DNA from 4 places in the Noviherbaspirillum sp. genome. Region 1 is predicted to be linked to each of the others. Evidence: predicted binding sites of a transcription regulator. Region 1 holds the regulator's gene; each other region holds the start of a gene.

What was found. Region 1 encodes sigma-54, which starts transcription at its own class of promoters, with help from an activator protein. Its sites were predicted from a motif close to TGGCANGNAANCTGCTTT; they were not measured.
Region 2: V7080_RS09140 (PEP-CTERM sorting domain-containing protein) is a predicted target of sigma-54. The motif match lies at 3,431-3,448, and genes of this name have one in related genera.
Region 3: glnA (type I glutamate--ammonia ligase) is a predicted target of sigma-54. The motif match lies at 1,634-1,651, and genes of this name have one in related genera.
Region 4: V7080_RS03975 (PEP-CTERM sorting domain-containing protein) is a predicted target of sigma-54. The motif match lies at 1,956-1,973, and genes of this name have one in related genera.

The regions. Positions count from the first base shown of each region.
Region 1 covers NZ_DAIUCO010000106.1:7,084-14,519, reverse strand. The annotation lists gene V7080_RS13565 (KdsC family phosphatase) at 1-499, shown strand, start outside; gene lptC (LPS export ABC transporter periplasmic protein LptC) at 496-1,092, shown strand; gene lptA (lipopolysaccharide transport periplasmic protein LptA) at 1,130-1,681, shown strand; gene lptB (LPS export ABC transporter ATP-binding protein) at 1,683-2,423, shown strand; gene V7080_RS13545 (RNA polymerase factor sigma-54) at 2,440-3,918, shown strand; gene hpf (ribosome hibernation-promoting factor, HPF/YfiA family) at 4,018-4,365, shown strand; gene V7080_RS13535 (enoyl-CoA hydratase/isomerase family protein) at 4,511-5,602, shown strand; gene V7080_RS13530 (deoxyguanosinetriphosphate triphosphohydrolase) at 5,611-6,759, opposite strand; partial or broken gene aroKB (bifunctional shikimate kinase/3-dehydroquinate synthase AroKB) at 6,790-7,436, opposite strand, start outside.
Region 2 covers NZ_DAIUCO010000058.1:12,346-19,781, reverse strand. The annotation lists gene V7080_RS09150 (FimV/HubP family polar landmark protein) at 1-1,059, shown strand, start outside; gene V7080_RS09145 (AAA family ATPase) at 1,390-3,249, shown strand; gene V7080_RS09140 (PEP-CTERM sorting domain-containing protein) at 3,485-4,141, shown strand; gene V7080_RS09135 (sensor histidine kinase) at 4,180-5,091, opposite strand; gene plsB (glycerol-3-phosphate 1-O-acyltransferase PlsB) at 5,279-7,436, shown strand, end outside.
Region 3 covers NZ_DAIUCO010000016.1:25,822-33,257, forward strand. The annotation lists gene V7080_RS03395 (TAXI family TRAP transporter solute-binding subunit) at 1-935, shown strand, start outside; gene V7080_RS03400 (rhodanese-like domain-containing protein) at 944-1,405, opposite strand; gene glnA (type I glutamate--ammonia ligase) at 1,797-3,212, shown strand; gene V7080_RS03410 (DUF4124 domain-containing protein) at 3,411-3,911, shown strand; gene glnL (nitrogen regulation protein NR(II)) at 3,972-5,045, shown strand; gene ntrC (nitrogen regulation protein NR(I)) at 5,085-6,626, shown strand; gene cls (cardiolipin synthase) at 6,886-7,436, shown strand, end outside.
Region 4 covers NZ_DAIUCO010000019.1:23,898-31,333, forward strand. The annotation lists gene V7080_RS03965 (hypothetical protein) at 525-1,049, opposite strand; gene V7080_RS03970 (DUF4145 domain-containing protein) at 1,135-1,797, opposite strand; gene V7080_RS03975 (PEP-CTERM sorting domain-containing protein) at 2,015-2,614, shown strand; gene V7080_RS03980 (heavy-metal-associated domain-containing protein) at 2,899-3,108, opposite strand; gene V7080_RS03985 (MFS transporter) at 3,212-4,690, opposite strand; gene V7080_RS03990 (prolipoprotein diacylglyceryl transferase family protein) at 4,762-5,682, shown strand; gene V7080_RS03995 (heavy metal translocating P-type ATPase) at 6,379-7,436, shown strand, end outside.

The DNA.
Region 1 (7,436 bases):
CGGTGTACGACTGATGATCTTCGATGTTGACGGCATTCTGACCGACGGCAGCCTCCATTACGGACCGGATGGCGAGGCAATCAAAACCTTCAATGTGCTTGACGGGCATGGCATCAAGCTTCTCCAGCAATCCGGCGTGGCGACGGCAATCATCAGCGCCCGCAAGTCGGACATCGTTGCGCGCCGTGCGACCGATCTCGGGATCCATCATCTTTACCAGGGCGTGCATGACAAGTACGCGGCGTTCAAGCAACTGCTGGCGGATACCGGTTGCACGGAGGATGAAACCGGCTTCGTCGGCGACGATGTCATCGACCTGCCGATACTGACACGTGTCGGCTTCGCAGCCAGCGTTCCGAACGGGCATATCGAGGTGCGTTCACGCGTGCACTATGTGACCGAGGCTTTCGGCGGGCGCGGCGCGGCACGGGAATTGTGCGACCTGATCCTGAAGGCGCAGGGAAATTACGAGGCGGCGCTGGCGCCGTACCTGAAATGAACGAAGCGCGTTCGACAAGGCGGTTTCGCCTGTTCGTCATCATGGCGCCGATGATTGCATTGGCGCTCGGCAGTTTTTGGCTGCTTGAAGTCATGCGGCGCTCCGCCAGCGAAGATATACCCAATGTGACGCGCACCGAACCTGATTTTTACGTGGAAAAATTCAATTACGTAAAAATGTCCAAGGACGGCGGCGTGCAATATCACATGGCGGGCGAAAGGATGACGCATAACCCGGTGGACGATTCCTATGACATCGTCAAGCCGGTGGTCAATAATCTGCGGCAGGGCGAAGAGCCGCCGATCACGTTGCGGGCGGACCGCGCACGGGTCGTGAGTGACGTTAGCGAAGTGCATCTTTACGATAATGTCCGGATGGATCGGCCTGCGTCGCCGACGGGGGAACGGATGCATGCCGAGTCGGAATATCTGCTTGTATTGCCCGACGACGACGTGATCAAGACGCACAAACCGGTTGATATCACCGTGGGGCAATCAAGACTGACGGGCGTGGGCATGATTGCCAATAACGCGACACGCGAGTTTCAGCTTTCGAGCAATGTCCATGGCACGTATCAAGCCCCGGCACGATAGACCGGTATACATTGAGGCATTAAGAAAGACTCTTTTCATGAAACGTTTTTTGCTCCTGTCCGTCTGGATGCTTTGCGTGGGCGTAAATCCTCCTGCCCATGCCGAGAAAGCCGACTCGGAACAGCCGACCAAGGTTGAAGCGGATCGAATGGCGTATGACGACGTCAAGCAGATCAATACCTTCAGCGGCAACGTCGTCCTGACCAGGGGCACCATGATCATGAAGGCAGGCAAACTGGTCGTCACGCAAGACCCGGCAGGCTATCAATATGCAACATTGCTTGCGCCCGCCGGCGGCGTAGCGACGTTCCGCCAGAAACGTGACGGCGGCCCGAATCTGTGGGTTGAAGGTCAAGCCGAACGCATCGAATACGATGGCAAGGCAGAAGTGGTCAAGTTGTTTTCAAACGCAAAAATTCGCCGCCTGGAAGGCAACAAGCCGACGGATGAAGTCGAAGGTGAATTCATTTCCTACGATAGCCGGGCAGAGTTTTTTACCGTCAACAATGCACCGGCAGGCAACGCCAAGAACGGTAGCGGGCGTATCAGGGCGGTGATTCAGCCGCGCACCGAATCCAAGGGTCAGTGACATGGCAAGCACCCTGGTCGTTCGCGGATTGCAGAAAAGTTACGGAACCCGGCAAGTGGTGCGTGACGTATCACTGCAGGTGGAAAGCGGCGAAGTGGTCGGACTGCTCGGCCCCAACGGCGCAGGCAAGACGACGTCGTTCTACATGATCGTCGGCCTCGTTCCTTCCGATGCCGGTGAGATCGATCTGAATGGCGTCGCGATATCGCGCCTGCCGATTCATCGGCGCGCTGTGCTGGGCCTGTCCTACCTGCCGCAGGAGGCATCGGTCTTCCGCAAGCTGACGGTGGAAGACAATATTCGCGCCGTGCTGGAGCTGCAGCGGGACAATGGCAAGCCGTTGTCGCGGCAGGCGATCGAGAAGCGACTGAATACATTGCTGGCCGAGTTGCAGATCGAAAAGCTGCGGGAAAACCAGGCGCTGTCGCTGTCGGGCGGCGAGCGCCGCCGCGTCGAGATTGCGCGTGCGCTGGCGACGAACCCGCGATTCGTGCTGCTTGATGAGCCCTTCGCAGGCGTCGACCCGATCGCGGTCATCGAGATCCAGCGGATCGTGCGCTTCCTGAAGGAACGCGGAATCGGCGTGCTGATCACGGACCACAACGTCCGGGAGACACTGGGCATCTGTGATCGTGCCTACATCATCAACCAGGGCGCTGTGCTTGCCAGCGGCCGCCCGGACGACATCATCGCGGATGAATCGGTACGCCGCGTTTATTTGGGAGAACACTTCCGCATGTAATGGAAGCACGGCTGCTATGAAACAAACCCTTCAACTCCGTATTTCCCAACATCTGGCGCTGACGCCCCAGCTGCAGCAATCGATCCGGCTGCTGCAATTGTCGACGCTTGAACTGCATCAGGAGCTGGAGCAGATTTTGTCGGACAACCCGATGCTCGAGCGCGTCGATGATCCGCTGGATCATTCCATCCGCCTGCTGGCCGACGGTGCAATCAGCCCCCAGGGCACCCAACCGGATACACCCGTACCCAACGATGCCGGATCGGCTGCCGGTGAGGACACCGACCGGCCCTTCGAAGGCGGCGATGGAGCGGACACGCCTGCTGCAGGCGAAGCGGAATGGAGCTTCGACGATGTGGCGCGCACCTCGAAAGCGCCGGAGGACGATGATGCGCGGCCCCAGCTGGAAGCGCACGAAACCACCTTGCGCGAACATCTGCTCGAACAGATGCGGGTATCGGTAAGGGAAATGCGGGATCGCGCGCTGCTTGAGTTGATGATTGACGCGCTCAACGACAACGGCTACCTGGAAGAACCGCTGGAAGAAATTCATGCGCGACTGCCGGAAGAACTCGGGATCGAGATTGAAGAATTGTCGGTGGCGCTGAAGATGCTGCAAAGTTTCGATCCGGCGGGCGTCGGCGCACGCACGCCATCGGAATGCCTGGCAATCCAGATCCGGCGCTTTCCGAAGGTGCCGCTGGTGACGCGCCGCCGGGCTTTGACGATCGTCGAAGAACATCTGACGCTGTTCGCCCAGCGCGACTTCAACAAGCTCAAGAAAATCCTGGATTGCGACGACGAAGATCTGCGTGAGGCACAGACGATCATCAAGCAATGCAATCCGCACCCCGGTGCGGCGTTCGCCTCCGATACGTCGGACTTCGTGGTCCCGGATGTCATTGTCAAAAAGACCAAGAACGGCTGGCAGGTCATGTTGAATCATGATGTCATGCCGCGTCTTCGGGTCAATGCCCTGTATGCCAATATCCTGAAGCAAAGTAAAGGTGAGGGGTCACTTACTTCGCAGCTCCAGGAGGCCAAATGGCTGATCAAGAATATGCGTCAACGCTTCGACACGATCTTGCGCGTCGCACAAGCGATCGTGGACCGGCAGCGCAACTTCTTTTCGCACGGCGCGGTAGCGATGCGGCCCCTTGTCTTGCGTGAAATTGCTGATACACTGGGTTTACACGAGAGCACCATTTCTCGTGTGACAACACAGAAGTACATGTTGACCCCCCATGGCATGTTCGAGCTCAAATACTTTTTCGGCAGCCATGTCGCGACGGAAGCAGGGGGTGAAGCCTCGTCGACAGCGATACGAGCGCTCATCAAACAATTGATAGGAGCTGAAGACCCCAAGAATCCATTCTCAGATAGCAAGATCGCGGATATGTTAGGGGAACAAGGTATGGTCGTTGCGCGGAGAACCGTCGCCAAGTACCGTGAAGCGTTGAAAATCCCCCCTGTCAATCTGCGAAAATCTCTCTAGGTTGTTCCTTTGTAGTTGCCATCCGTTGCTGTGTTCCGGCGTAGTCCTCTACGCGGACACGTTGCGAACCGCCAGCGACACTATCCATAGGAGTGCTGTATGAATCTCATGATCAGTGGACAACATCTCGAATTGACTCCAGCCATTCGCCAGTACGTAACAAGCAAACTGGATCGGGTACTCCGCCATTTCGATCATGTCATCGATGTTGCGGTGATTCTGGGAGTCGAAAAACCCTCTGAAAAAGATAAAAGGCAAAGAGCTGAAGTCAATCTGCGCGTGAGAGGCAATGTAATCCATGTCGAAAGCTTTGCAGAAGATCTGTATGCAGCAATCGATTCGTTGATCGACAAGCTGGATAGGCAGGTATTGAAGTACAAGGGCAAGATGCAGGACCACCAGCATGAGGCGATCAAGCGCATGACGGAAGACTTGCCGGCGGCCTGATTCAGGCGGCAATCGGCAACAGGAAAAGGGCGCACGGGTTGCGCCCTTTTCCTGTTGCGGCCGCACTTTGCAAATGTCCGCAGGACGACTGCAGCATCGGGACGGTGCCGATAAAATAGCTGCAATTACATAAAACACCCTCATCATGACTGCTCACATTATTTCCGCTGTCCGGAACAACATCGGCTTTATCACGCTTGACCGGCCGAGGGCGCTCAATTCCCTGTCCCTTGATATGGTTCGCGCCTTCACGCAGGTATTGCTGTCGTGGCGCGACGACCCGGCCATCGCCGCGGTGGTCGTGCGCAGCACGAGTGAGAAGGCGTTCTGCGCAGGTGGGGACATCCGCTTTTTCTTTGATGCCGGCAAGGCGACGCCGCAATCCGGCAGCATGCTGATCGAGGATTTTTTTACCGAAGAATATGCATTGAATCATTTGACTCATCACTATCCCAAGCCGTATATAGCGCTGATGGACGGGATTGTCATGGGTGGCGGGATGGGGATCGCACAAGCCGGCCCTGCCAACCGGATGCGTATCGTCACCGAACGGACGAAGATGGCCATGCCGGAAGTGAACATTGGCCTGTTCCCGGACGTAGGCGGCAGCTTCTTCCTTTCGCGGACTCCCGGCAGGCTCGGTGTTTATCTCGGCATAACGGGAGAAACAATCGGCGCAGCCGACGCGATCCATGCAGATCTGGCCGATGTATTCATCCCTGCGGACCAGATTGGGGCGCTTTTGCAGTTGTTGGAGACATCCGCTGTGAGCGATGTCCGGGAGAGCGTCGCACGATTTGCCGAACCGTATGCATCGCATGCACTGCCTGACCAAAGCGTACTCGCCAGGAACCGTGCTGCGATCGACCGCCACTTTCAGCACGATGACGTGCGCGCCATCATGGCCTCGCTGGCAGCAGATGATGATGCATTTGCCCAGCGAACAGTGGCGACGATGCATAAACGGTCGCCGCTGATGATGTGCGTTACGCTCGAGCAGTTACGCCGCGGTGCCGGCATGAGCCTGGCGGATTGCCTGCGGATGGAAAGGACAATGGTGCGGCGAAGCTTTGAACAGGGAGAAGTGACGGAAGGAATTCGCGCACTGGTGATCGACAAGGACAATGCGCCGCAATGGCAGCCGCGGCATCTTCACGAGGTTACCCGCGAAAGCGTCGATCGCTATTTCCAATCAGCCTGGCCGGAGTGGGCGCATCCGCTGCGGGCGCTCGAATAAATCGGCGGTTAAATTTCATCCACCTGGAACAGGCGGCGATGTTCGCGCATGGCGTAGCGATCGGTCATGCCGGCGATGTAATCCGCGACCTTGCGCGCCTGCCACTGCAACCGTTCCTGCTCGTTGCCTTGCATGACCTGATAGTCCGGCGGCAGCAAACGCGGCTCCTGCATGAACGCTTCAAAAAGCTCCCGAACGATGCGGCGCGCCTTGCTGGTCATCCGGTTGACCTGGTAATGGAGATACAGATTGTCACGCAGGAACCGCTTCAGTAGCGCCGCTTCCGTGTTCATGTCATCGGAAAACGCAATCAGTGCAGTGCTGTTGCGGACGTCATCAACAGTTTTCACCTCGGCATCCTGAATCCGCGCGCGTGATGTATCGATAAGATCGATCACCAGAGCATTGATCATGCGGCGTATGGTTTCATGTATCGCGCGACGCCCGGAGATACCCGGAAACGATGCTTCCACTTCCTTGCGGTGCCGTGCATAAAAATCGATGTCGTCGAGCTGGGTCGTTGTCAGTAAGCCGGACCGCAAACCGTCGTCGATATCATGATTGTTGTAGGCAATTTCATCCGCCAGATTCGCCAGCTGCGCTTCCAGCGTCGGCTGCTTCTTGTCGATAAAGCGCCGACCGACATCGCCCAGCTTTTTTGCATTCTTCAGCGAGCAATGCTTCAGGATGCCTTCGCGCGTTTCGAACGTCAGGTTCAAACCGTCGAAGGCGCCGTACCGCTCTTCCAATTCATCGACCACGCGCAGACTTTGCAGATTGTGTTCAAAACCGCCGTAGTCCTTCATGCAGGCATTCAATGCATCCTGCCCGGCATGGCCGAAAGGCGTGTGCCCGAGATCGTGAGCCAGTGAGATCGCCTCGACGAGATCTTCATTCAACCGCAGATTCCTTGCGATCGACCGAGCGATCTGGGCAACCTCGATGCTATGCGTCAGGCGGGTACGGAACAAATCCCCTTCATGATTGACGAATACCTGGGTCTTGTATTCCAGGCGCCGAAAAGCCGTGGAATGAATGATGCGGTCCCGGTCCCGTTGGAACTCGGTGCGCGATGACGGCGTCGATTCGGGAAAGCGACGTCCGGGAGACGCCGAGGAGAAGGCAGCATACGGTGCGAGATGCGCCTCGAGATTCATTTTATGCGGCCATGCCGATTGAGGTTCTCATCACACGCATGCCTTGAGCGTTTCAAGCAACACGCTCTCGGGTACCGTCATGATCACCGGCGTTCCAAGCGGCTTGATCAAAATGAACTTCATCTTGCCGCCCTCATTCTTTTTGTCGACCTGCATCAACTCCAGCCACCGATCGGCGCCGAGATCAGGCGCGACGACTGGCAGATTGGCGGCCTTTACCAGAGATGTGACGCGTGCTTTTGCCGCAGCATCAATGAAGCCCATGCGATGGGACAAATCGGCTGCCATCACCATTCCGCACCCCACCGCTTCCCCGTGCAGCCACTCGCCATAACCAAGCCCGGACTCGATGGCATGACCGAAGGTATGGCCGAAATTCAGAATTGCGCGGAGACCGCCCTCGCGCTCATCCTGGCGTACGACATCGGCCTTGATCTCACAGGAGCGGCGTATTGCATGGGCCAGTGCGGCAGAATCTTTAGCCATCAGCTTGTCGATATTCGATTCGATCCAATCAAAGAATGGAGCATCAATGATGGCCCCGTGCTTGATCACTTCGGCCAGCCCGGCCGATAGCTCGCGTGCGGGCAAGGTTTTCAGTGTTCCGGTATCGGCGATCACGGCCTGCGGCTGGTAAAACGCACCGATCATGTTCTTGCCGAGCGGATGATTGATCC
Region 2 (7,436 bases), on a different contig from region 1:
TTCCTGCACCGCGCGGAAAAAGCCAAGCCGGCGCCGGAAGCGGCGCTGAAAGCGGAAGAGATCTCCGATGTGATGGAACTGGCGGAAGCCTGGATGGCCTTGCAGGACCCGGCGAAGGTCAAGGAATTGCTGGAACCGTTCAGCGATGTCGAGCGGCCGGATTCGCCACTGCCCTGGTTATGCCTGCTGGATGTGTACCGCGCGATGGGCGATCGCAGTAAATACGAAGCAATCCTGCAGCGTATTGCAAAGCTGTTCAACGTCAATCTTTCTCCATGGGACGTGGACGCCCACGCCGAACCGCCGAAGACATTGCCGGATTACCCGCATGTCGTGCAAAGGATTCTCGATCTGTGGCCTACCGACGAGTTGCTTCCCTATCTGAAAGGCCTGATCGAAGATGACCGCGATGGCACGCGCAAGGGATTCGACTTGCCGGTTTATCGCGATATCTTGCGCCTGACCACGCTGGCGAGCGATCCGGACCGCCCGAAGCAGCGTGAACAGATCATGGACGACAGCGCGTACGCGATTCTGTTTGCCGCGCCATCCGTGCTGCTGGAACCTGAGTCATGGCAGGAAAGCGGCGATGGTGAAACGACACACCCCGTCGACGCTGCGGCTGCGGCCCCAGCACAGCCCAAAACACTGATTCGCACCCGGCCGAAATTCATCACCCCGTCCTACGAGCGCGCGCTTGCCAGGAAGGACGAGCCGGCACCGGCGAAGCCGGCAGCCATCGCCCAGGATCTTGCCCTGGTGGATATCGAACTGGAGGCGCCGGTGCCTCCTGCCGATGAGAATCGGAAGCTGGCCCGCGCCGTGACTTCGGCGCTTGCCAACAATGCAATCGCATTGGCTGAGCCGATGCAGCTTACCGCCGCATCACCCACCACGGGCGACGACATGTCCCCCATGTCCATCAAACTGCATCTCGCCATTGCCTATCAGGATATCGGCGATACCGAAGGCGCCTGCCTGCTGCTGGAAGAAGTCATCAAGGATGGCACGCCGGAGCAGTCCAACCAGGCGCAAAAGATGCTGGACCGCCTTATCTGAATTGCACCCCCGGCATCGCAGCCAAGGCGACGTTGCAGGCGGTGTGGAATCGACAAGCTGACACACCGTCAACCTTCCTGAGAAGTTCGCTCATCCCCGCCTGTTTCACTTCGGAAGTTGGCGATTTAGCCTCTATCGCAACCCATCAGAAAATCAATCCGGATTCGGATGAACCACGCCTTCAAACATTTGTCGTATCCATGCCCTTCAGCAATCTTGCGTGCTGCACATTCCAACACGGTGCAGCAAAACAAACTCAATAGGATTGGGATGCCCGACTTCTCGAAAATGTTTGAATTTTCCAAAAATATTCATGTACGCGCGCTGCTCATGATCCTCACTGCAGTCGCCATCGCCGCAGCGGTCGGATGGAAACCGTCGGCGCTTAAACAAGCCAACCCCGTGGTGCATTCCCAGGACATTTCCAGGATTACCCGACTGCCGGCGGACAAGGAACGCCTCGAATACCTGCTTCTCGCCGAGCCCTTGTCCCAGTCGCCTCGGTATGTCTTCAAATACAAAGGCGCCGCCGAAATCCATGTGGTCAAAGTGCCAAGCACATCGCACGCCAACCTCGAACGCGAAGTGCTGTTGAAAAATGCGATTCCCTATGCCATCGCGCAGGACGATTATCTGAAAGCCAACAAGGCGGTGCTGCAGGATGACGACAACCGCAATGGATTGCTGCCGGAAGTCGGTGCATTCCTCGCACGCAATGCAATCGGAATTGCATTGCTGGTGCTGATGATCATCGGCATCAGGAAAGGCCTGCCGGGCATGAATTCCGGCGCAGCGCTGATCAAGCCGGCCAACCTCAAGGGAAGCATGGACGACCTGATCGGCATGGAAGACATCAAGCAGGAAGTCGCCCACCTGGAAGAGATGATCCGCAACCGCGACCTGTACCGTTCTCACAATATCGACAAGCCGTTCAACGTCATGCTTACCGGCCCTGCCGGCACCGGCAAGACCAAGCTCGCCGGCTATTTGGCGAAGAAACTCGATGTGCCGCTGATACAGGCGTCCGGTTCGGGACTCGAGTCCGGCTTCGTCGGCGGCGGCTCGAAAGCGCTGCAGGCAATCTACAAAAAGGCGTGCGCGCAAGGCAACTGCATCATCTTCCTCGACGAAGCGCAAAGCCTCTTCATGCCGCGCGGCCGCAGCGACCGCAAGTACGACGACGACACGGCAAACACGCTGCTGAGCCTGCTGGACGGCGTCAAGAGCGAGGAAGGCTCCGGCGTGATCTGGGTCGTCGCCTCCAACTTCGACGACGCCACCAGCCAGATGGACGACGCGATGCTGCGCCGCTTCGCCGTCAAGATCAACTTCCGCCTGCCCAACAAATCCGAGCGTCGCAAGCTGCTGCAGGTCTTCCTGTCGAAAAAGGATTCCGGCTGCGTGGCATGGGCAAACGTGAATCTCGACTATGTCGCCGACATCACCGCCAATCTCAGCCCCGCGCTATTGGAAACCGTGGTCGACCGTGCCAGCATGATCGCCATCCAGGAAGGCCAGCCGATCACCACCGACGTGTTGTTCCGCGCCTTCGAACGCGCATCCATCGGCCTGACCGACCGCGCGACCACGGCAGAGAAGGACAAGCAGCGCGAGCGCGTGGCATTGCATGAACTCGGCCACTTCTTCATGCAGATCGATCCTTACCTGCGCCAGGGAATGACATTGGCGGAAGTGAAGGATAAATCCCACCTGCTGAAGATCAGCACCGAATCGGTCTCCAAGATCGGCGCTCTGGGATACGTGCTGTCGTCCGGCGAAGACGTGTCGCTGCAGACGCTGGAGGAAATGGAACAGGACATCATGCAGCTCTACGGCGGCGTGGCTGCGGAAGAGCTGTTCTACGGCGCGCGCGGCATTTCCGTCGGCAGCCAGAACGACATCCAGAAAGTCACCGCCAAGCTCGACCTGATGGTCAACCGCCTGTCGATGTATTCCCGCTCCAAGCTCGACTATTCGCAGCTCAAAGGAGAAGGTTCACACGAAGAGTCGCTCAGGCAAGTGGAAAGCAAGGCCGACGAGCTGTATACCCGCACGCTGGAAGCGATCAAGGGTTACAAGGACCTGATCAGCATGATCAAGGGAACTTTGCTGGAACGCTATGTGCTGTCGAAGGATGAGGTGTTTGAATTGCTGGAAGGGATGATCGGCGTCGAGCGCAAAGCCGCTTAAGCTTTCAAAAGTCCCGTCTTGAGAAATGCGCGCCACGGCGCGCGTTTTTCGTTTACAGGCAATGACGGCAAAAAGACGTTAAGCGCAAGGGCGACAACAGCTGTCGAAAACCTTTACATAGCACTGCATCGAATTTCAAGAACATTGCATAAGCCATTGAATTTAAAGTGGAATAATTTCCTGGCGCACAAATTGCTGTAGAACAAGACCAATATTTCAACCATAAGGGAATGTGATGAAAAGCAGATGGAAACTGGGTGCCGTCCTGGCGCTGGCATGCGGGTTTGCAAACGCCGGTGTGATCCTGGCTCCCAACCAGGTAATCAACAATACGCTGGGAGAGTATGGAAGCAGCTACCAAACAGTCAACATGCTGAATCAGTCAGGACTGAGCACTGGATATAGTAACGGTGCCACCGATTTCGACACGTACACATCGTCCGGCGTCACCCATTCCGGTGGCGACAGCAACAGCTGGTTGAGCAGCCCTGGAACCTACTCCGGAAGTTTCGTTTTCGATCTGGGCAATATTTTCAGCATCAACAAATTTGTAATGTGGAATGGTACGAGTGGCATCACTGCGAGTCCGGCGTCGTTCACCTTGGAAACCTCGTTGACGAGCGACTTCACCAGTTCGATGTTGGTCGGTGCCTTCTCGGGCCACATGGCAAACTACAACGCAACCATTTATGACATCACCGACAGCGTTTCCCGGTATGTTCGAATGACGATCCCCGGCAACTTCGGCAACAGCTGCTGCATCGGAATAGGCGACGTCGCTTTCGATGTGGCTCCTGCAAGCACCTCCGTCCCCGAGCCGGGCAGCCTGGCATTGCTCGGCGTTGGTCTGGTTGGTGCTGCCTTTGTGCGCCGGAAGAAAAAGACGTCGTAATTTCATTCGCATCGACGCCGGACGAATCGCTCCATCATTCACGACTCGCCTCCGGCGCCATTCCGTATCAAGCCATGCCGCTCAGCTTTATCGTGATTTGCCTGTCGCGCATCGACCCTGGTTTCGATGCGCGGCAACAGCACCGTGAAGCAACTGCCCTCCCCCACCCCCTTGCTGTATGCGGATACTGTACCGGCGTGCAGTTCCACAAGGCTTTTCGCCAAGGTCAGTCCAAGCCTTAGTCCGCCCTGACGATACTCCTGTGTCCTGAACGAATCGAACACGTGCGGCAGGACATCCGGCGCAATACCTATGCCGTTGTCACGGACGCAAATTTCGACCGATTTTCCAGCGGCATGCACCGAAAGAATAATTCTTCCGCCGGGCGGCGTGTACCGGGCGGCATCGCCGAGCAAATTTTCAAACACCTGAACCAGCCGCGCATAGTCGCCACTGACTTCGACATCGTCATCGTCGAGCCGCAGTTCCAGCTGATGATGCCGGTCCGTCATCGCAGAACGCGTCTGCTCGATTGCCGCGCTCAATACCGTCTTGATATCCTGGGGCGCCGGGTCAAGCTGGATCAGGCCGCGCTTCACGCGTGATACGTCGAGCAGATCGTCAAACAGCCTGGTCATATGAACCACCTGCCGGCCGATGAGATCGCTGGTCTCGCGGATGCGAACCGGGTCCTGGCTGGTGTGCTTCAGGAGCTGCGCTGCGGTGCTGATCGGCGCGAGCATATTCCGCAAGTCATGGGCGATCACGGCGATGAGTTCTTCCTTTTGCTGGTCCGCTTGTCGTAACCGTGCTTCCGAATCGCGCAGTGCTGCTTCGGTCCGCTGCCGGGCGCTCGCATTGGCGCCAAGCGGCATCCGCTCCCGCCGAAGCCAGGCGCGCACCACGCCGCCGGCATGGCGGAAAATGGACAGGACGGAAGGCGCTGACATGATTGTCCGATTTCGCTTTCGAAAAATTGCAGCCAGGCTATCGAGGCCGGCTGCCGCTTCGCTTTCGCGCGCATGCGGGTTGAACCCCCGTTTGAGGTAGAGCGCACCGGAAAAGCATAGTTTCAATACGGCGGGACGGCCTGCGAGTTTGCGCTAGAATATTTTTCCCGCAACTTTCCTTTCCGGAATGTTCAATCCCTTCACGTTCGACCGTCCCCTGCTCCGTACCGCCCGCAAGCTGCTCTATGCATGGGTCCGCACCCAGGTGCTGCCGCAGGATCCGGTCTCGCTGGGTCTCGACCCGGCCAAGCCGGTGGTGTATGTGCTGCAGCGCCGCTTTCTTTCCAATCTGCTGGTGCTGTCACGCGAGACGGAACTTGCACGATTGCCGCCAGCGCTTGCACCGTTCGATGCTGGCGGCCTGCGCGAATCGCGCGCCTTCTTTTTCCTGTCGCGTCCCGAACCCTGGTTCAAATCGAAGAAGCCGCCCTATTCCGATTTCCTCATACGTCTCGTGGAAGCCGCGCGCAAGGATCCCGCTTTCGAGGTGCAGCTGGTGCCGGTGTCCATCCTGTGGGGACGGTCGCCCGACAAGGAGCATTCGGTATGGAAGCTGCTGTTCGCCGATACCTGGGGCAAGCATGGTTCATTCAAGCGGCTGTTCACCGTCCTGCTGCATGGCAGGAACACCCTGGTAAGGTTCAACGCGCCGCTGTCGCTGCGTCGGTTCGCCGATGAAGGACTCGACCAGGAACTGACGCTGCGCAAGATCGCCCGCGTATTGCGCGGACATTTCCGGCGGCAGCGGGAGATCGCCATCGGCCCCGACCTGTCGCACCGCCGCACCCAGCTCGACGAACTGCTCGATGCACCCCGTGTCAGGGCCGCGATCGCCGCCGAAGCGGAAGCCGGCGCGGCCACCCCGGGCGCAATCGAGCGCGCCGAGGCAACCGCTCGCGGCTATGCATGGGAGATCGCTTCCGATTATTCCTACACGCTGATCCTGATCGCCCGGCGTTTCCTCACCTGGTTGTGGACGCGCTTGTACGACGGCGTCGAGATCGGCAACCTCGATACCGTCACCGGCGTCGCGCCAGACCATGAAATCATTTATGTGCCCTGCCACCGCAGCCATATCGATTATCTGCTGCTCTCGTATGTGGTATTCAATCACGGCCTGATGGTGCCGCATGTCGCCGCCGGCGCGAACCTGAACCTGCCCCTGGTCGGCGGCATCCTGCGGCGCGGCGGTGCCTTTTTTCTGCGACGATCGTTCAAGGGCAACAAGCTGTATGCGGCGGTATTCAACGAATACCTGCACATGATGATCGCCAAGGGTTACCCCATCGAATATTTCGTTGAAGGCGGACGCAGCCGCACCGGGCGCCTGCTCCAGCCGATGGCGGGCATGCTGGCGATGACAGTGCAGAGTTTCCTGCGCGATTCGTCGCGGCCCATCGTGTTCGTGCCGGTGTACATCGGGTACGAAAAGCTGTTCGAAGGCCGCACCTATGTCGGCGAGCTGATGGGCCAGCCGAAGAAAAAGGAGTCGCTGTTCGACCTCCTGCTGACATTGCGGGAACTGAAGAAAAATTTCGGCAAGGTGCATGTGAACTTCGGCGAGCCGATTCACCTGACGGAAGTGCTCGCCGCAGAACATGCAGGCTGGCAGGGTGAGGTGGTTGCCGAGGACGTGCGGCCGCCGTGGCTGTCTTCCGGCATCGAACGCCTGATGCGCCGCATCGCCGACGGCATCAACAGCGCGGCGGTGGCCGGCCCGGTCAACCTGACCAGCCTCGCGCTGCTGGCGACGCCGCGCCATGCGTTGGATGCGCGCCAGCTTGCGAGCCAGCTCGACGGCTACCGGCAACTCGCGCTTGCCGCGCCGTATGCGCAACGGATGCAAATGACCGCGCTGGACGGTGCGGCGATGGTTGCGTATTGCGAACGCTTGCGCCTGGTCCGGCGCCAGCCGCATGCATTGGGCGATGTGCTTTTCTTTACGCCGGACGAGGCGGTGCTGTCGACGTACGCACGAAACAATATTCTTCACCTGTATGCGTTGCCCGCGCTGATCGCCTGCCTGCTGGCGCAGAACGTGACGCTCAGCCGCACCCAATTGCTGGGACTGGTGCATACCGTCTATCCCTTCCTGCGCGCCGAACTGTTCCTGCGCTGGACCGACGATGAACTCGACATCGCACTGGATCGTTATCTGGCAGCCCTCACCGGCATGGGATGGCTTGCCCACACGGTGCGCAACGATGTGTATGCGGCGCCGGACGTGAACAGCGACGAATTCGCGCAGCTCGAACTGCTCGGCCAGGCGGTGCGCCCGACGTTGA
Region 3 (7,436 bases), on a different contig from region 1:
AAGACCTGGCGGAACTGAAGCAATTCAAAGGCTTGAAAATCAATGTGGGGCCGGAAGGCACCGGCGTGCCGGGTTTGTTCAAAAACCTGCTGGCGGTGAATGGCCTCGAGCCGAAAGACCTGACGCTTGGTGCGCTTGAGAACACCCCGGCGACGGTCGAACTCCTGGAAGGACGGATCGACGCCCTGGTATTCAGCTCTGCGCCCGATGCGGTGCTGATCCAGATGCTGTTGCAGACGCCAGGAATCCGGTTGTTCGACTTTGCACAGGCGGAAGCCTACACCCGCCGCTTTCCGTTTCTTTCGCACGTCGTGCTGCCGCGCGGGATCGTCGATCTCGGCCGCGACATGCCGCCACGCGACTATCGGCTGATCGCGCCGACGGCGACGCTGGTGGCCCGGGAAGATCTGCATCCGTCGCTGATCGATCTCTTCGTGCAGTCTGCGTCGCGAATCCATGGCGGCGGGAGCTGGTTCAGTCGCAAGAACGAATTTCCGAACGCCGATTACACCGAGATACCGGTATCGCCGGTTGCGCAGAAATTCTACAAGGACGGTCCGCCGTTCCTGCAGCGTTACCTGCCATTCTGGCTTGCCAATTTCTTCGACCGCATGTGGGTGCTGGTCGTGGCCTTCGGCGCGCTGATCCTGCCGCTGTCGCGCATCGTGCCTCCGCTTTACGTCTGGAAGGTGCGTTCAAGGGTGTACCGGTGGTACGGCCAGCTGCGGGCGGTCGAGCAGTCCATTGAGGACGTGCCTGCCGGGAAGAAGTCACAGGTCTATCCGGAACAGCTTGCGCGGCTGAACGACATCGAAGAGCGCGTGAACCGTATCTCGATCCCGCTATCGTTCGCCGAAGAACTGTATGGGCTGCGCAGCCATATCAACTTTGTTCGCAAGCGGATCCTGTGGCTGATGAAATCGGAAGCGGCCTGATCCGGTTTTCAGGCGCCCGTCCACGGTAATCCGGCCTTGCACCATCCGCCGACGGTTTTCCGGTGACCTTCACTATCCTTGTCGCCCTCGAATCCCTCCAGGATGTCGAAGCAGTGGGCGTAGCCATGTTCGGTGGCGAGCTTCGCGGCATGGCGGGAACGGACACCGGAACGGCACAGGAACAACAACACCTGGTCTTTGGTCGCCGCCTGCGCCAGTTGCGGCAGGAAGTCAGGATTAGGTTTGCCCCCCGGGTACAGGTTCCACTGGACCGCGACATGCTGGGTTTCCGGCACCGCCACGCGACCGACCCAGTCACGCTCGGCGTCCGTACGGACATCGACGATCATCACGTCAGGCTGCTGCTGTAGTAGCAGATAAGCTTCCTTGGGTGTAACAGCGCCTGCATATGGGGTTTGGCCGGCTTGTCCGCGTTGGCGGGCAACAGCAAGAATGTCGGAAGGTGTCATCGTGAATGTAATCAGGAAATGTTCTAAAAACCAGATTGCACACAAATGGTGCAAAAAATAGGTTTGCAAGGAGTGGGCGCACTAAGTAAGTGCATAACTTGTTATTTGCACCTAAATGGTGAGATTCGAGCGAATGCCGAAATTGCTCAAAAGATTTTAATTGCACACTATTGTCGCTATCTTGGCTGCATTATGGCGGTGCACCCGATTTGTCCAAACGCAAGGCAATGGCATGGAATCTGCTATCATCTGCCGCTGAGTTCTGACCGCAACCTCGCCGGTGCCGCGAACTGTACAACATACTACGTGCCCGGCGCGCTCACAACCGATTCGCAATATCAGGCATCACATCAACGTACTACATCACTTTGCAAATTTTTAGGAGATTCGCATGGCAAAGACGGCCGCAGAGGTCTTGAAGATGGCGAAAGAAAACGAAGTCAAATTCGTTGATTTTCGCTTTGCTGACACCCGGGGCAAGGAGCAGCACGTAACCGTTCCTGTTTCTCAGTTCGGCATGGACAAGTTCGATTCCGGCCATGCTTTCGACGGCTCGTCGATCGCCGGCTGGAAGGGTATCGAAGCATCCGACATGCTGCTGATGCCTGACCCGAGCACGGCCAACATCGATCCCTTCATGGAAGAGACCACGATGTTCATGCAGTGCGACGTCATCGAACCTTCCGACGGCAAGGGCTATGACCGCGACCCGCGCTCCATCGCCAAGCGCGCTGAAGCCTACCTGAAGTCCTCCGGCCTGGGCGACACCGCCTACTTCGGCCCGGAACCTGAATTCTTCATCTTCGACAGCGTGCGCTGGAAGATCGACATGTCCGGCTGCTTCGTGAAGATCGATTCCGAAGAAGCGTCCTGGACCACCGGCGAAAAGCTGGAAGGCGGCAACACCGGCCACCGTCCGACGGTCAAGGGCGGCTACTTCCCGGTTCCTCCGGTCGACAGCTTCCAGGACATGCGTTCGGAAATGTCCCTGATCCTCGAAGCCATGGGTATCCCGGTCGAAGTGCATCACCACGAAGTCGCGGGCGCCGGCCAGAATGAGCTGGGCACCAAGTTCTCGACCCTGGTCGAGCGCGCCGACTGGACGCAGAACATGAAGTACGTGATCTGGAATGTCGCGCACACCTACGGCAAAACCGCGACTTTCATGCCGAAGCCAATCGTCGGCGACAACGGTTCCGGCATGCACGTGCACCAGTCGGTCTGGAAAGACGGCCAGAACCTGTTCGCAGGCGACGGCTACGCCGGCCTGTCCGAATTCGCGCTGTTCTACATCGGCGGCATCATCAAGCACGCGCGCGCGCTGAATGCGATCACCAACCCGGGCACCAACTCGTACAAGCGTCTGGTTCCGGGCTTCGAAGCGCCGGTCAAACTGGCTTATTCGGCACGTAACCGCTCCGCATCGATCCGTATTCCGCACGTTGCCAATCCGAAGGGCCGCCGTGTCGAAGCACGCTTCCCGGATCCGCTGATGAATCCGTACCTCGGTTTCGCAGCGCTGCTGATGGCCGGCCTGGACGGTGTCCAGAACAAGATCCATCCAGGCGAAGCAGCGTCGAAAGACCTGTACCACCTGCCGCCGGAAGAAGATGCGAAGATCCCGACCGTTTGCTCGTCGCTCGACCAGGCGCTGGAGTACCTCGACAAGGATCGCGAATTCCTGACACGCGGCGGTGTGTTCAGCGACACCATGATCGACGCCTATATCGAACTGAAGATGCAGGAAGTGCAACGCTTCCGCATGACAACGCATCCTATTGAATTCGATATGTATTACTCGCTGTAATCCAAAAACGGATCTGGCGTGATTTAGAAGCGGGAAGGCGAAGAGCCTTCCCGCTTTTTCGTTGGAAAGACATAGCCTGTCGGCATAAGGCCTCAAAAAACTGTTGCCTTGGAAGACATTCCTGTGTTCATTGTTTGTATTGCCCGGCCAGTTGTCCTAAACTGATAGGCGTCAAACCAGTTTCCTTGAAGAAAGATTATGAAATCACAACTCTTTGCGATGTTTGCGCTCGCGGCGGCAATGGGCAGCGCGCACGCCCAAACGGATGTGTTCCTGTGCGTCGACGGCACCGGAAAGAAGGAGTACAAGAATACTGGCGAAACCAAAGGCTGCAAGAGGATCGACCTTCCCAGCCTGACAATGGTCCCGGCGCCGCCCCCGTCCAAGAAGGCCGTCGTGCAGACCGCTGCCGTCAAGACCACATCGGCGTCGACGCCTTCCGATTTTCCGAAAGTGGACTCCGATACCCAAAAGGCGCGCGACAGCGACCGCAAGCAGATCCTGATGGATGAAGTGCGGACAGAGGAACAGAAGCTTGCAAACCTGAAAAAGGAATTCAACAACGGCGAGCCAGAGCGTCGTGGCGACGAACGCAACTACGCAAAATACCAGGAGCGCGTCGGCATGATGAAAGACGATATCGGACGTACCGAAAAAAATATCGAGGCGCTGAAACGGGAGCTGGCCAACATCAAGTAAAGTGGTACAACGCTTGCTTAAACAAGGCCGCGTCATGCGGCCTTTACTTTTTCCGAACCCGTGAAAACAACTCTCCCTTCGCTCGACGGCCTCGACCTGCTTTCATCGGCCGTCATCATTCTCGATGCAGCCAGCCGCGTCACCTATGCCAACGCCGCCGCCGAACATCTGCTCGAAACATCTTTTAAAGCGCTTGTCAGGCGCAAGCTCGATGAGTTGTTCCTGAACGGCGAGAACCTGGCGGAAGTGTTCAATGAAGCGGTGCGCCATGAATTCGCCGACAAGCGTCTTGACCTCACGCTCGAACGTGCCGGCCGCGAGCCCCTGCAGGTGCATGTCGTGGTCACGGCACTCGACAGCAGGGAAACGCCGGTACTCATCGAGCTGCGCGAAAACGTGCAGCAGCTCAAGCTGGATCGCGAAGAACGCCTTCTCGACCAGAGCCAGGCAAACAAGGAACTGATCCGTAATCTCGCGCATGAAATCAAGAATCCGCTCGGCGGCATACGCGGGGCGGCGCAGTTGCTGGAACTGGAGCTGCCGGAGCGTCATCTGAAGGAGCTGCGCGAATACACACAAGTCATCATCAAGGAAGCGGATCGCCTGCAAACCCTGGTGGATCGCCTGCTTGCGCCGCACCGTCGGCCGCATATCGTCGGCGACGTCAACATTCACGAGGTATGCGAACGGGTGCGCAGCCTGATGGTTGCCGAATTCCCCAATGGTCTGACGATCAAGCGCGATTACGATTTGTCGGTGCCGGAATTCCGGGGCGACAAGGAACAGCTGATCCAGGCAGTGCTCAACATTGCGCACAATGCCGCGCAGGCGCTGTCCGAACGCATCGAGCATGGCGACGCAATGCTCACGCTGCGCACGCGTATTGCAAGACAGGTGACGCTCGCAAAAGTGCGTTACAGGCTGGCATTAGACTTGCATATCATCGATAACGGACCGGGCATCCCGGCCGAGATTCAAGACCGCATTTTCTATCCGCTCGTATCGGGGCGCGACGGCGGAAGCGGACTCGGGCTGACGCTTGCGCAAACCTTCGTGCAACAGCACATGGGTGTGATCGAATGCGAGAGCCGTCCGGGATGCACCGACTTCAGGATATTGATTCCGCTGCCTTGAACAACGAGGCGGTAACCATCGGAGCGAACGAGTACATACATGAAACCAATCTGGATTGTTGACGACGATGAATCGATTCGCTGGGTACTCGAAAAAGCGCTGGCCCGCGAAAACCTCGCGACCAAGAGCTTCTCGAATGCACGCGATGCGATAGACGCGCTCCAAAATAGTACGCCGCAGGTGCTGGTCTCCGATATCCGCATGCCCGGTGAATCGGGCCTCGAACTGCTGCAGGCGGTAAAGGCGAAACATCCGGGCCTGCCGGTCATCATCATCACCGCGTTTTCCGATCTCGACTCCGCCGTGGCGGCCTTCCAGGGCGGCGCATTCGAATATCTTGCCAAGCCCTTCGACGTCGACAAGGCGGTGGAACTTATCCGCCGCGCGCTTGAGGAAAGCCTGCGCGAGGCGGACGTCGAGCAAGTATCCGCAGAAACGCCGGAGATACTGGGGCAGGCGCCTGCGATGCAGGACGTGTTCCGTGCGATCGGCCGCCTTTCCCAATCGAATGTGACCGTTCTCATCACCGGTGAATCCGGCAGCGGCAAGGAACTGGTTGCGCGCGCGCTGCACAAGCATAGTCCGCGTGCCACGCAGCCCTACATCGCATTGAATACCGCCGCGATACCGAAGGATTTGCTGGAATCCGAACTGTTCGGCCATGAGCGCGGCGCATTCACCGGCGCACAGGCCACGCGACGCGGCCGCTTCGAGCAGGCGGAAAACGGCACGCTGTTCCTCGACGAGATCGGCGACATGCCGTTCGATCTTCAGACCCGCCTGCTGCGGGTGCTGTCCGACGGCCATTTCTATCGGGTCGGCGGCCATCAACCGCTGAAAGCGAATGTGCGCGTCATCGCCGCCACCCACCAGAACCTGGAGCATCGCGTACGGGAAGGCTTGTTCCGTGAAGACTTGTACCACCGGCTGAATGTGATCCGGCTGCGGCTGCCGAGCCTGCGCGCACGGCGCGAAGATATTCCGCTGCTCACGCGCCACTTCCTGGCGCAGAGCGCCAAGCAGCTCGGCGTGGAAGCCAAGCGCATGTCCGATGCGGCGATGCAGTTCCTCTCCAGCCTGGATTTGCCGGGCAATGTGCGGCAGCTTGAAAACCTGTGCAACTGGATCACCGTCATGGCGCCCGGTCAGACAGTGGAAGTGAAGGACCTGCCGCAGGATCTGACGCATGGCAAGGAAAGCATGACCTCGATGTCCGCATCGGCGGGCGCTGCGCAGACGACATCGTTTTCGGCCATGCCGGAATCGCCGTCGATGGCAGGGCCGGCAAGCGGCATGCTGCCGGCGTCACCGGTTCCGGCTTCGGGCATGAACGGCAGCGGCGAGCACAAGCCGAGCTGGATCAGCCTTCTCGAATCGGAGGCGGCACAGCTGCTGTCGGCCGGCCAGCCGGAAGTGATGGACGCACTCGGACGCCAGTTCGAATCCGCCCTGATCAAGACGGCGCTCAAGCACACCCATGGCCGCAAGAACGATGCAGCCGTCCGCCTCGGTATCGGTCGCAACACGATCACCCGGAAAATCCATGAACTCGGCATTGATGGCGCCAGCGACGATGCATGAAGGTGATGCCGGCCTTCTCCTGTCGTTAATCACCTTGGTCACCTAAACCGAGCCCCGCCCCTGATCACCGCCCGTCCGGATGCATTCCGGACGGGCGGTTTTGCTTTCCGTCTCCTGCCGGACATAAAGTTTTACCCAACGCAATGTGGCCGTCGTTCAGGCGCATACGATCTGAAGAACGGATTTCATCGCCTGTGTACCGACAAACCACCAATGAGGTCAAGACTTGCATGAACGCTCGTCCCGCTTGAAACATCCTGTGAACTATCTGCACATCGGTATCGCGATTGCCTTGACGCTTCTCCTGACATTGCTTGCGGCGAACCTCACGGAAGGCGAAAAGCATATCGAAAGCGAGGTAACCAGCCTTTACACCGTGCGCGATCCGCAATATCTGCGCTCGATGGGGGTGCTGCTCGGGCCGACGATCATCGAGGGAAACCATGTTGAGCATCTCGAGAATGGGGACCGGATATTTCCGGCCATGCTCGACGCCATTCGCTCCGCCCGAAAAACGATCACGTTCGAGACCTACATCTACTGGTCGGGCAAGATCGGCCAGACATTTGCCGACGCCTTGCAGGAGCGGGCGAGAGCGGGTGTGAAGGTGCATGTGCTGCTTGACTGGGTCGGCAGCGCGAAAGTCGACCAGGCATTGATCGATTCGCTGAAGAGCGCCGGCGTCGAAGTCGAGCGGTACCACAAGCCGTCATGGACGCACCTGACCCGCATGAACAATCGCACGCATCGCAAACTTCTGGTTATCGACGGGCAGGTGGGGTTCACCGGCGGCGTGGGCATCGCGGATCA
Region 4 (7,436 bases), on a different contig from region 1:
GCTCTGCTGGCTTATGCTTGCAGGGTTGATTGCGTATGTCACTCTTACAGTGCGAAGCTGACGGGCGTTCCGGTCAAGCCGGCCTGGTTGCCGCCGGGTCAGGACACATACTCTTGTTGCAACGGCGCGTCCGTAACATGAGGCGAGGCTTTGGATTTGTCTCCATGTATATCATCTCATCCATTTTGCCGGCTTTCGAACTGCGTTATTCCTTGGACTACTTCCGTCGCTGAGAATCGTTGTGCTGAAAATAGACCTTAATTTAACCTCGCCATCAACAAGTAATTGCGGTTGCATGACATCGCCTGGCTGGATTTCTCACTTCTAACCCAGCATGCTGTAGCAAGCCGCTGGTATCGGCTATTCATCAGTCATTGTCTGACGCGACCTAACGAAAAGACATCAAAGCATTTTAATGTCTGTCAATGCTCACCGTTCTACTGAGCCGTGCTGGATGGCGACTAAGGTAGGAGACAGCGAAGGAGGTTGCTTCGTCAATCGCCAGGATCTGGCGAGGCGTTAAACTAATTTTTTTCTATGTCCGCAAGCAGATCGATAAGATCAGACATGCCAACTAGCCCACCAAAACATTCTGTTCCATGGAGAGGATTCAAAGTTCCTTTTTTGCTGTGGTCAATTGCTGCGCTATGCCATGTCGCTGGTCGAAGCGGCTCTCTTATTGCAAAATGAAATTTATTTTGATGGGACGCGGCATTTCTTACGTGTCGGAAGAACTCAAATTCTGGCGAATGATCATTTTTATTCTTCACGGATTCATACGCTGTATTTGCGAGCATGCCACAGCACGCCTTGAGATATGTTTCGCTTGATATCTGGCCATTCTGAGCAAGTTGATAGACATCATATGGCCGAAAATGGCGGCTTTCGAGGATGCCTCCAGCCACAACAATGTAGTGTTCTTCCGTGAGGCCCATAGGATTTTGCTTGTTGAATATTGCCGGACAAGCTGCAAGAGACACCATGAAACTCGTCACCATGTCGTAGAACGGAAGCCCTTGCCTAAATTGGATGTAATCGACTAGTTTCATGGCAATGTTTCAAATGACGGTTTAACCTCAGGCGACTACCGGCATCTGACTTCACAACGTATTGGTGGTCGCTTCGGTGGAAGGGTCAAGCGTAGTGCTTGGCCATGAAGTCACGGATGTCACGCACCATTGCCTGTACGTCCGACTTCTCAAATTCGTCCCACTTACCGTGCGCGGCACTGTTTCGCAGATCGGCTATCGACGTAATCCTCTTTTGCACAAGTTTTGTGTACACGCCATTTTTCGCGAGCTCGGAGTTCATCCAGTCGAGCTTTGGATTGTCAGGCAGCGGTATGGCGTTCGCTTGGCAAAGCTTACGCAAACCATCTTCAAGAACACTGCCCGCTACGACGGCTGCAGGCTGAAAATAGCCTGTTTCCAATAAATGTTCAGCTTGCGCCAAGAATTCATCAAAGAGCTCTGCTTCTACGAGCTTCTTGACCGAAAAAAGGCTCTCTGATTCGTAGTCGTCCTTTGCGGCAAGTAAGACACCAAAGGCTTGCTCGACATTGGCCCACTTCGGGTAGGACGGAAACTGATCATTGATCCGTTGATAGTGCACGCTGCCTTCGCCAAACACCCTTGACAGGAGGCTAAGGCGACTTGTCAGCCACTGATTGGCAAGCTGAACATCGATAAAGTCACCGGTCATGTGGCCCGGCGAAGGCGCAGTACGCGTTACCAGAACCTTTTTACCCAGCATAATTAGCTCGTTCAGGCGGGTCACAATTTTGGCGTCAACGGTCACCGTGTCTCCTGTTATGTCAAAAACATCATAAATATCCGGCGAGGCAGCCGGCCATCTTGATTGCCATGTTAATCAATCGAATATGAAATGCGTCGAAAATATTTACACTGGACAGGAGTGTTTACCTTAAATAATTGATTTTTAAGAATTTAATCTACTGGCACCAATATTGCATAGTTGAAAGTATGTTTTTTGACGCAAAGGCCAGAGAATAGAAATGAAAAAGATTTTGAAAAATATTGTTGTGGGCATCGCTGCTTCTGCTGCGGTATTAATGACCTCTACTGCCGCTTATGCGAACCATTTCTATGGCATCGATGCGCATGACCCACCTGTTAGCCATATCAATGGAACATTGTTTGGGAATGGCTCTGTAAATGGTTTTCTGGCAGGGGGCCAGAGTCAGCCTTTTGAACCGCATGATTTCGTTGTCTTTACCGCTAATGCAGGAGATGCGCTGTCGGTATTTCTTAATGGCCCAAACCGCGATGCTGGGTTGTCGGTACTGTTTGATATCGAACGTGATGGGATATTTGTCGGCGATGCGGTTGGCTCGAATCTCCAGTTCGCTTTCTTCAATGATGATGGCCTTGGCAACCTCGACTCGCTGATCAACTTTATCGCGCCTTACACTGGGCAGTACCTTGCCGGCATTGCCGAGATCTCAGGGCGCGACATGGCCTGGACTCTCGGTGTCAATGGCAGCAATTTTGTCGCCAATCAGGTTCCGGAACCTGCGACTGTTTCGTTGCTTGCGTTAGGCCTTCTCGGCTTCGCGGCATCGCGTCGCAGGTCGGCAAAACGCCACGGCGCGTAAGCGCTGTACGATGCCGTCAAGCCCGCCTAGTGCCAGACGTTTAGCTATCGTATTTAAAATCTAGATGCCGTCTTGATTTTGTTGTCTATTTTGATAACGCGCTAGCGATCATCAAGCCCCGTTGCCGATAAGGACAGCGGGGCTTGCTTTTGCCCCGTTCCAAAGCGCTATAGTTAGAAAATGAATTTGTGGCTACAACCCAAAGCAGGCGGTCGTGATTATTACAGGTTGGCGTCCGCTGCTTGTTCGATGTCCATGCTCTTCTCCTTTTCACTGCAGGTCTTTTAAACTCCGCTGCCAATAACCGTGGCTGGGTATCCAGCGCTTGAGATGGCTCGCGCTACCTGCGCTGCCCCTGAAGTCGAGGCAAGACGAATAAGCTTGCCCTTCAGGTCGACGTTAACCGTTGCGCTCCCATCGAGAGCCAATGCCGTTTTCTTGACTCGACCAGCGCAACCGCCGCAGGTCATTTTCTCTACTTGAATTTCATACATTTGCTTGCTCCTGTTAATGATGACAACTTCACTTTAGACCTTCCCATAATGGGAAGGCCAAGATTGCCGGCGTCCGGGGTTGAAGGCGTCGAAGGCTATTGGCTTACAAGACTGCTGCGGCAGCACTTTGCTTTTGCGTCGTATTAACCGCGAGCATGGCAATAAGGGCGGCCGCCAGCAAAATGAGAGCACCGACCGCAAACGCGCTGGTATAGCCATAAGTGAGCGCTTCACCGGCTTTAGCCAGCATTGCGGGATCTTTACCTTGCTGCATCACAGTGGCTGCCTGCGGCAACTGTTCATTTGTCGCAGTCACCGAGATCGTAGTCAGGATAGCCAACCCCAGTGCGGCACCAATCTGCTGAGACATATTCACAATCGCCGAGGCTACGCCCGCCCACTCTTCATCGACCCCATGAACGGCGGTCAATGTCATCGTTACGGCGCTCATGCCAAGGCCGAACGAGGTGAGAAATACTGCGGGCATGACGTGCGTAAGGTAGGAAGCGCCGACGGTCAGTGTCGACAGCCAGAACATCCCGATTGCACCAAGCACAAGGCCGGGACCGGCCACGAAGCGCGGCGCAAAGTGTTCAACCAGCTTGGTGCTGATTCCCGCACCAAGGATGATGCCGGCGCTGAACGGCAGCGCCGCTACCCCGGTCCTCGTCGGGCTGAACTGGAGAACTTGTTGCAGATACAGGGCCAACAGGTAGAAAGTGCCCATCAGGCCAGCGCCCGTGAACAACATTGTGAGGTACGACCCGGCACGATTGCGCTCACGCAGCAGCCAGAGGGGCAGCATCGAATCTGCGCTGCGCGCTTGCATGAACAGGAACAGGATCAGCAGGACGCCGGCGGCGGCGAATGCGCCGATCGTTATCGGATCGGTCCACGCATGTTCGCCACCGCGCGTCACCCCATAAGTCAGGGCGACCAATGCAGCGGTGCCGGCGATGGCACTCAATGTATTGAGCCGCCCCGTGTTTCGCTGCCCCTCGACCAGGCTGCGGGTTCCCGCAAGCACACCGAGGCCGATCGGGATATTGATGAAGAAGACCCAACGCCAGCTCAGCATGCCGGTCAGGACACCACCCAGAAGCACGCCGACGGTAATGCCCAGCGCCGACATGGCCCCGTACACGCCCATGGCGGAATTACGGGCCTTGCCCACGGGGAAAGTCGTAGCGATTAACGCCAGCGCATTGGGAGCCGCGAGTGCCGCACCGATACCCTGCAATGCGCGTGCGGCGATCAGCCACTCTGCGCCAGGAGCAAAACCACCCAGAAGTGACGCGCCGGTAAAGATGGCAAGACCTGCCCGGAAGACGCAGCGTCTTCCGAATAGGTCGCCTACGCGTCCACCAAAAAGCAAAAGGCTGCCAAACGCGAGGATATAAGCGTTGACAATCCAAGGCAGAAGCGAAGCCGATACGCCAAAGTCTTGTTGAATGCTGGGCAATGCGATGTTGGCAATAGTGTCATCCAGAACCAGCATCAGTTGCGCCGTTGCGATGACGATCAAGGCAGTGCGCAACTGTCGGCTTTCCGAAGATTGATTAGCAGGAAGAGTAGAATCCATGATGGTATCCAGGTTTTGGTTTCTGATAGCTACATCCTCAGGCTTCCAATCATTGGAAGGTCAACGCCGATTTGCATTTTTCCGCATTTTTTCTTTTGCTTCTTGACCTTCCCATCACAGCAACGTGCATTCTCTTGCCCAAGAAGCAAATCCATGCTTCTCTGAAAAATCAAGGGCAACAAGTAATGGAATCATTCGCCGTAGGATCGCTCGCAATTCCGACCAGGCCATTCTTCTTCCTTGTCGCTGTCCTAGGCGCATTGGCTGTGGGCAACCGGCTTGCAAAGCGAAGCGGCATGGAAGTCGAGCGCGCGCTGTGGTCCGTACTGTTTGTGGGCGTTGCATCCGCCCGGCTTGCTTTCGTCCTGATTTATTGGCCGAGCTATATTGGCCGGCCCTGGACTGTCCTCGACCTTCGCGATGGCGGCATGAATGTAGTTGTAGGCATTGCAGGAGCGATTTTCATGGCTCTATTCCTGGCAGTGCGCAACCGGCCACAACGCCGACCGATTCTGGCTTCACTCATGGTGGGCCTGGCGCTATGGGGAGCGATGACGACAGCACTGCAGGCTGGCAAAGCCACTACGCCAATTCCAGCGATCACGTTGCCCGACCTCGGCGGGAAATCCGTTGCACTGCAATCATTCACTGGCAAACCGGTGATCATTAACCTGTGGGCCTCCTGGTGTCCGCCTTGCCGACGGGAGATGCCCGTGCTTCAGGAGGCGCAGAAGACGCACAAGGACATAATCTTCGTGTTCGCGAACCAGGGCGAATCTGCCGATGCAGTACGCGCTTACCTGATCGCACATGCTTTGCAAATGGAAAATGTGCTGATTGATAGACACGGAGCCATCGCAAAGCAGGCGCGCGCTGCGGGGTTGCCAACTACGCTGTTTTTTGATCGTCATGGCACGCTTGTCGACACCCGCATCGGCGAACTCTCCCACGCGAGCTTGGAAGAGCGGCTCACAAAGCTGGTTAGTCCATGAAACCGTTCTACCCGCACGATACGAACGGCAGTATTCACTGAAGCTAGTCGCTTCAGGCTGCCTGTTTCCCCTTCCGAGTGCGGTGGTTCGATAGCCGCCAAGTTGGAAGTAGGCCTGCTTTTCAAGGGTAAGCAAGGCAAGCTGCCATGGTATCCGTTGACGAAGCGAGCGTGAAAGCGGCACAACTCAACGGCCGTTATGCGCTGCCCACATGCGTTACCACTTGCGCATGACAGAGGTACTGAATCCCGCGCAGATTGAAGCATATAACGCGCTTCGCGGGTATCGCTGATCCCGGAGCACGCCTTGGAGAAAACGTTTAGAGTCTAAAAAAAACCGCCCAAGGCAGTTTTCCATGACACGATTATTCCGCAGTAAAGCCTATCGGCTGTCGCGAGGTCCAGCTACTGCCGCCAGAATCTCACCAAGTAACAAATATATTACTGCAATTTATTGCCAACGTGAAACCATCGATTTGCTGCAGAGCCGATATTTTTCTTTCAGTTCATCCGCTACTGCGTACAACCACGTTGTGCCGACATTCGCGTCCTTAGTCCCATCGAAGTTCTCCTCCATAGCCTAAGCTTGCGACAAAAAATCCTTTTGCTGGCACATACGAAAGGATAATTCAAAAAACCGCTTGACCTTCCCATCAATGGAAGGTCTACCGTATAGGTATGGCTTCAGGAGACCCTTATGGATACCGCTGTAAAACCCCCAACTAGCATTACCGACCTGACCTTCAATATTGAGGGAATGACGTGTGCGTCATGTGTTGCTCGTGTAGAAAAGGCACTCCAAGCTGTCCCTGGCGTGGAAAAGGCGTCTGTCAACCTTGCCACCGAAAAGGCGACGGTTCGCGCCGGTGATGCCGTAACCCTGGAAGCCTTGTCGGCTGCCGTTGCTAAAGCCGGTTATGAAGTCCCAGGCGAAACGGTATCCCTGTCGATTTCCGGCATGACATGCGCTTCCTGCGTGTCCCGCGTTGAAAAGGCACTCAAAAAGCTCCCTGGCGTGACCGATGCGACCGTCAATCTAGCCACCGAAAAAGCGCAAGTAAAATCCTCAGGTGTTCCGTTGGACACCCTGATTGCGGCCGTGCAGAAAGCCGGCTACGAAGCGTCCGCCGTCACCGAAGACCGGGTCAAAACCACACCAACAAATACACTTCCTGACTGGTGGCCGGTTGCTGCCGCCACGCTTCTCAGTCTGCCCCTGGTTGCACCAATGTTCGGCATGGCTTTTGGTTACGAGTGGGCACTTCCGGGCTGGATGCAATTGCTGCTCGCCACACCGGTGCAGTTCTGGCTGGGTGCCCGCTTCTACAAGGCGGGGTGGAAAGCGCTCCTTGCCCGCGCCGGCAACATGGACTTGCTGGTGGCCATTGGCACCAGCGCGGCGTACGGCCTGTCGGTGTATCTGATGATCATGCACGCTGGCCATGAAGGCATGAACCACCTCTACTTCGAATCGTCGGCCGTTGTCATCACACTCGTCTTACTTGGTAAATGGTTGGAGGGACGGGCAAAAAAACAGACTGTGGCGGCACTGCGCGCACTCGAATCGCTGCGTGCCACGGAAGCCATCGTCCGCCGTGATGGCAAAGACGTGGTTGTACCGGTGGCGTCGGTGCGCAGCGGTGACCTTGTCGTGGTACGCCCAGGCGATCGCGTTCCCGTGGACGGCACGATTGTCGAAGGCAGCAGTCATCTGGATGAATCCCTGCTTACTGGCGAAAGTCTTCCGGTCGCAAA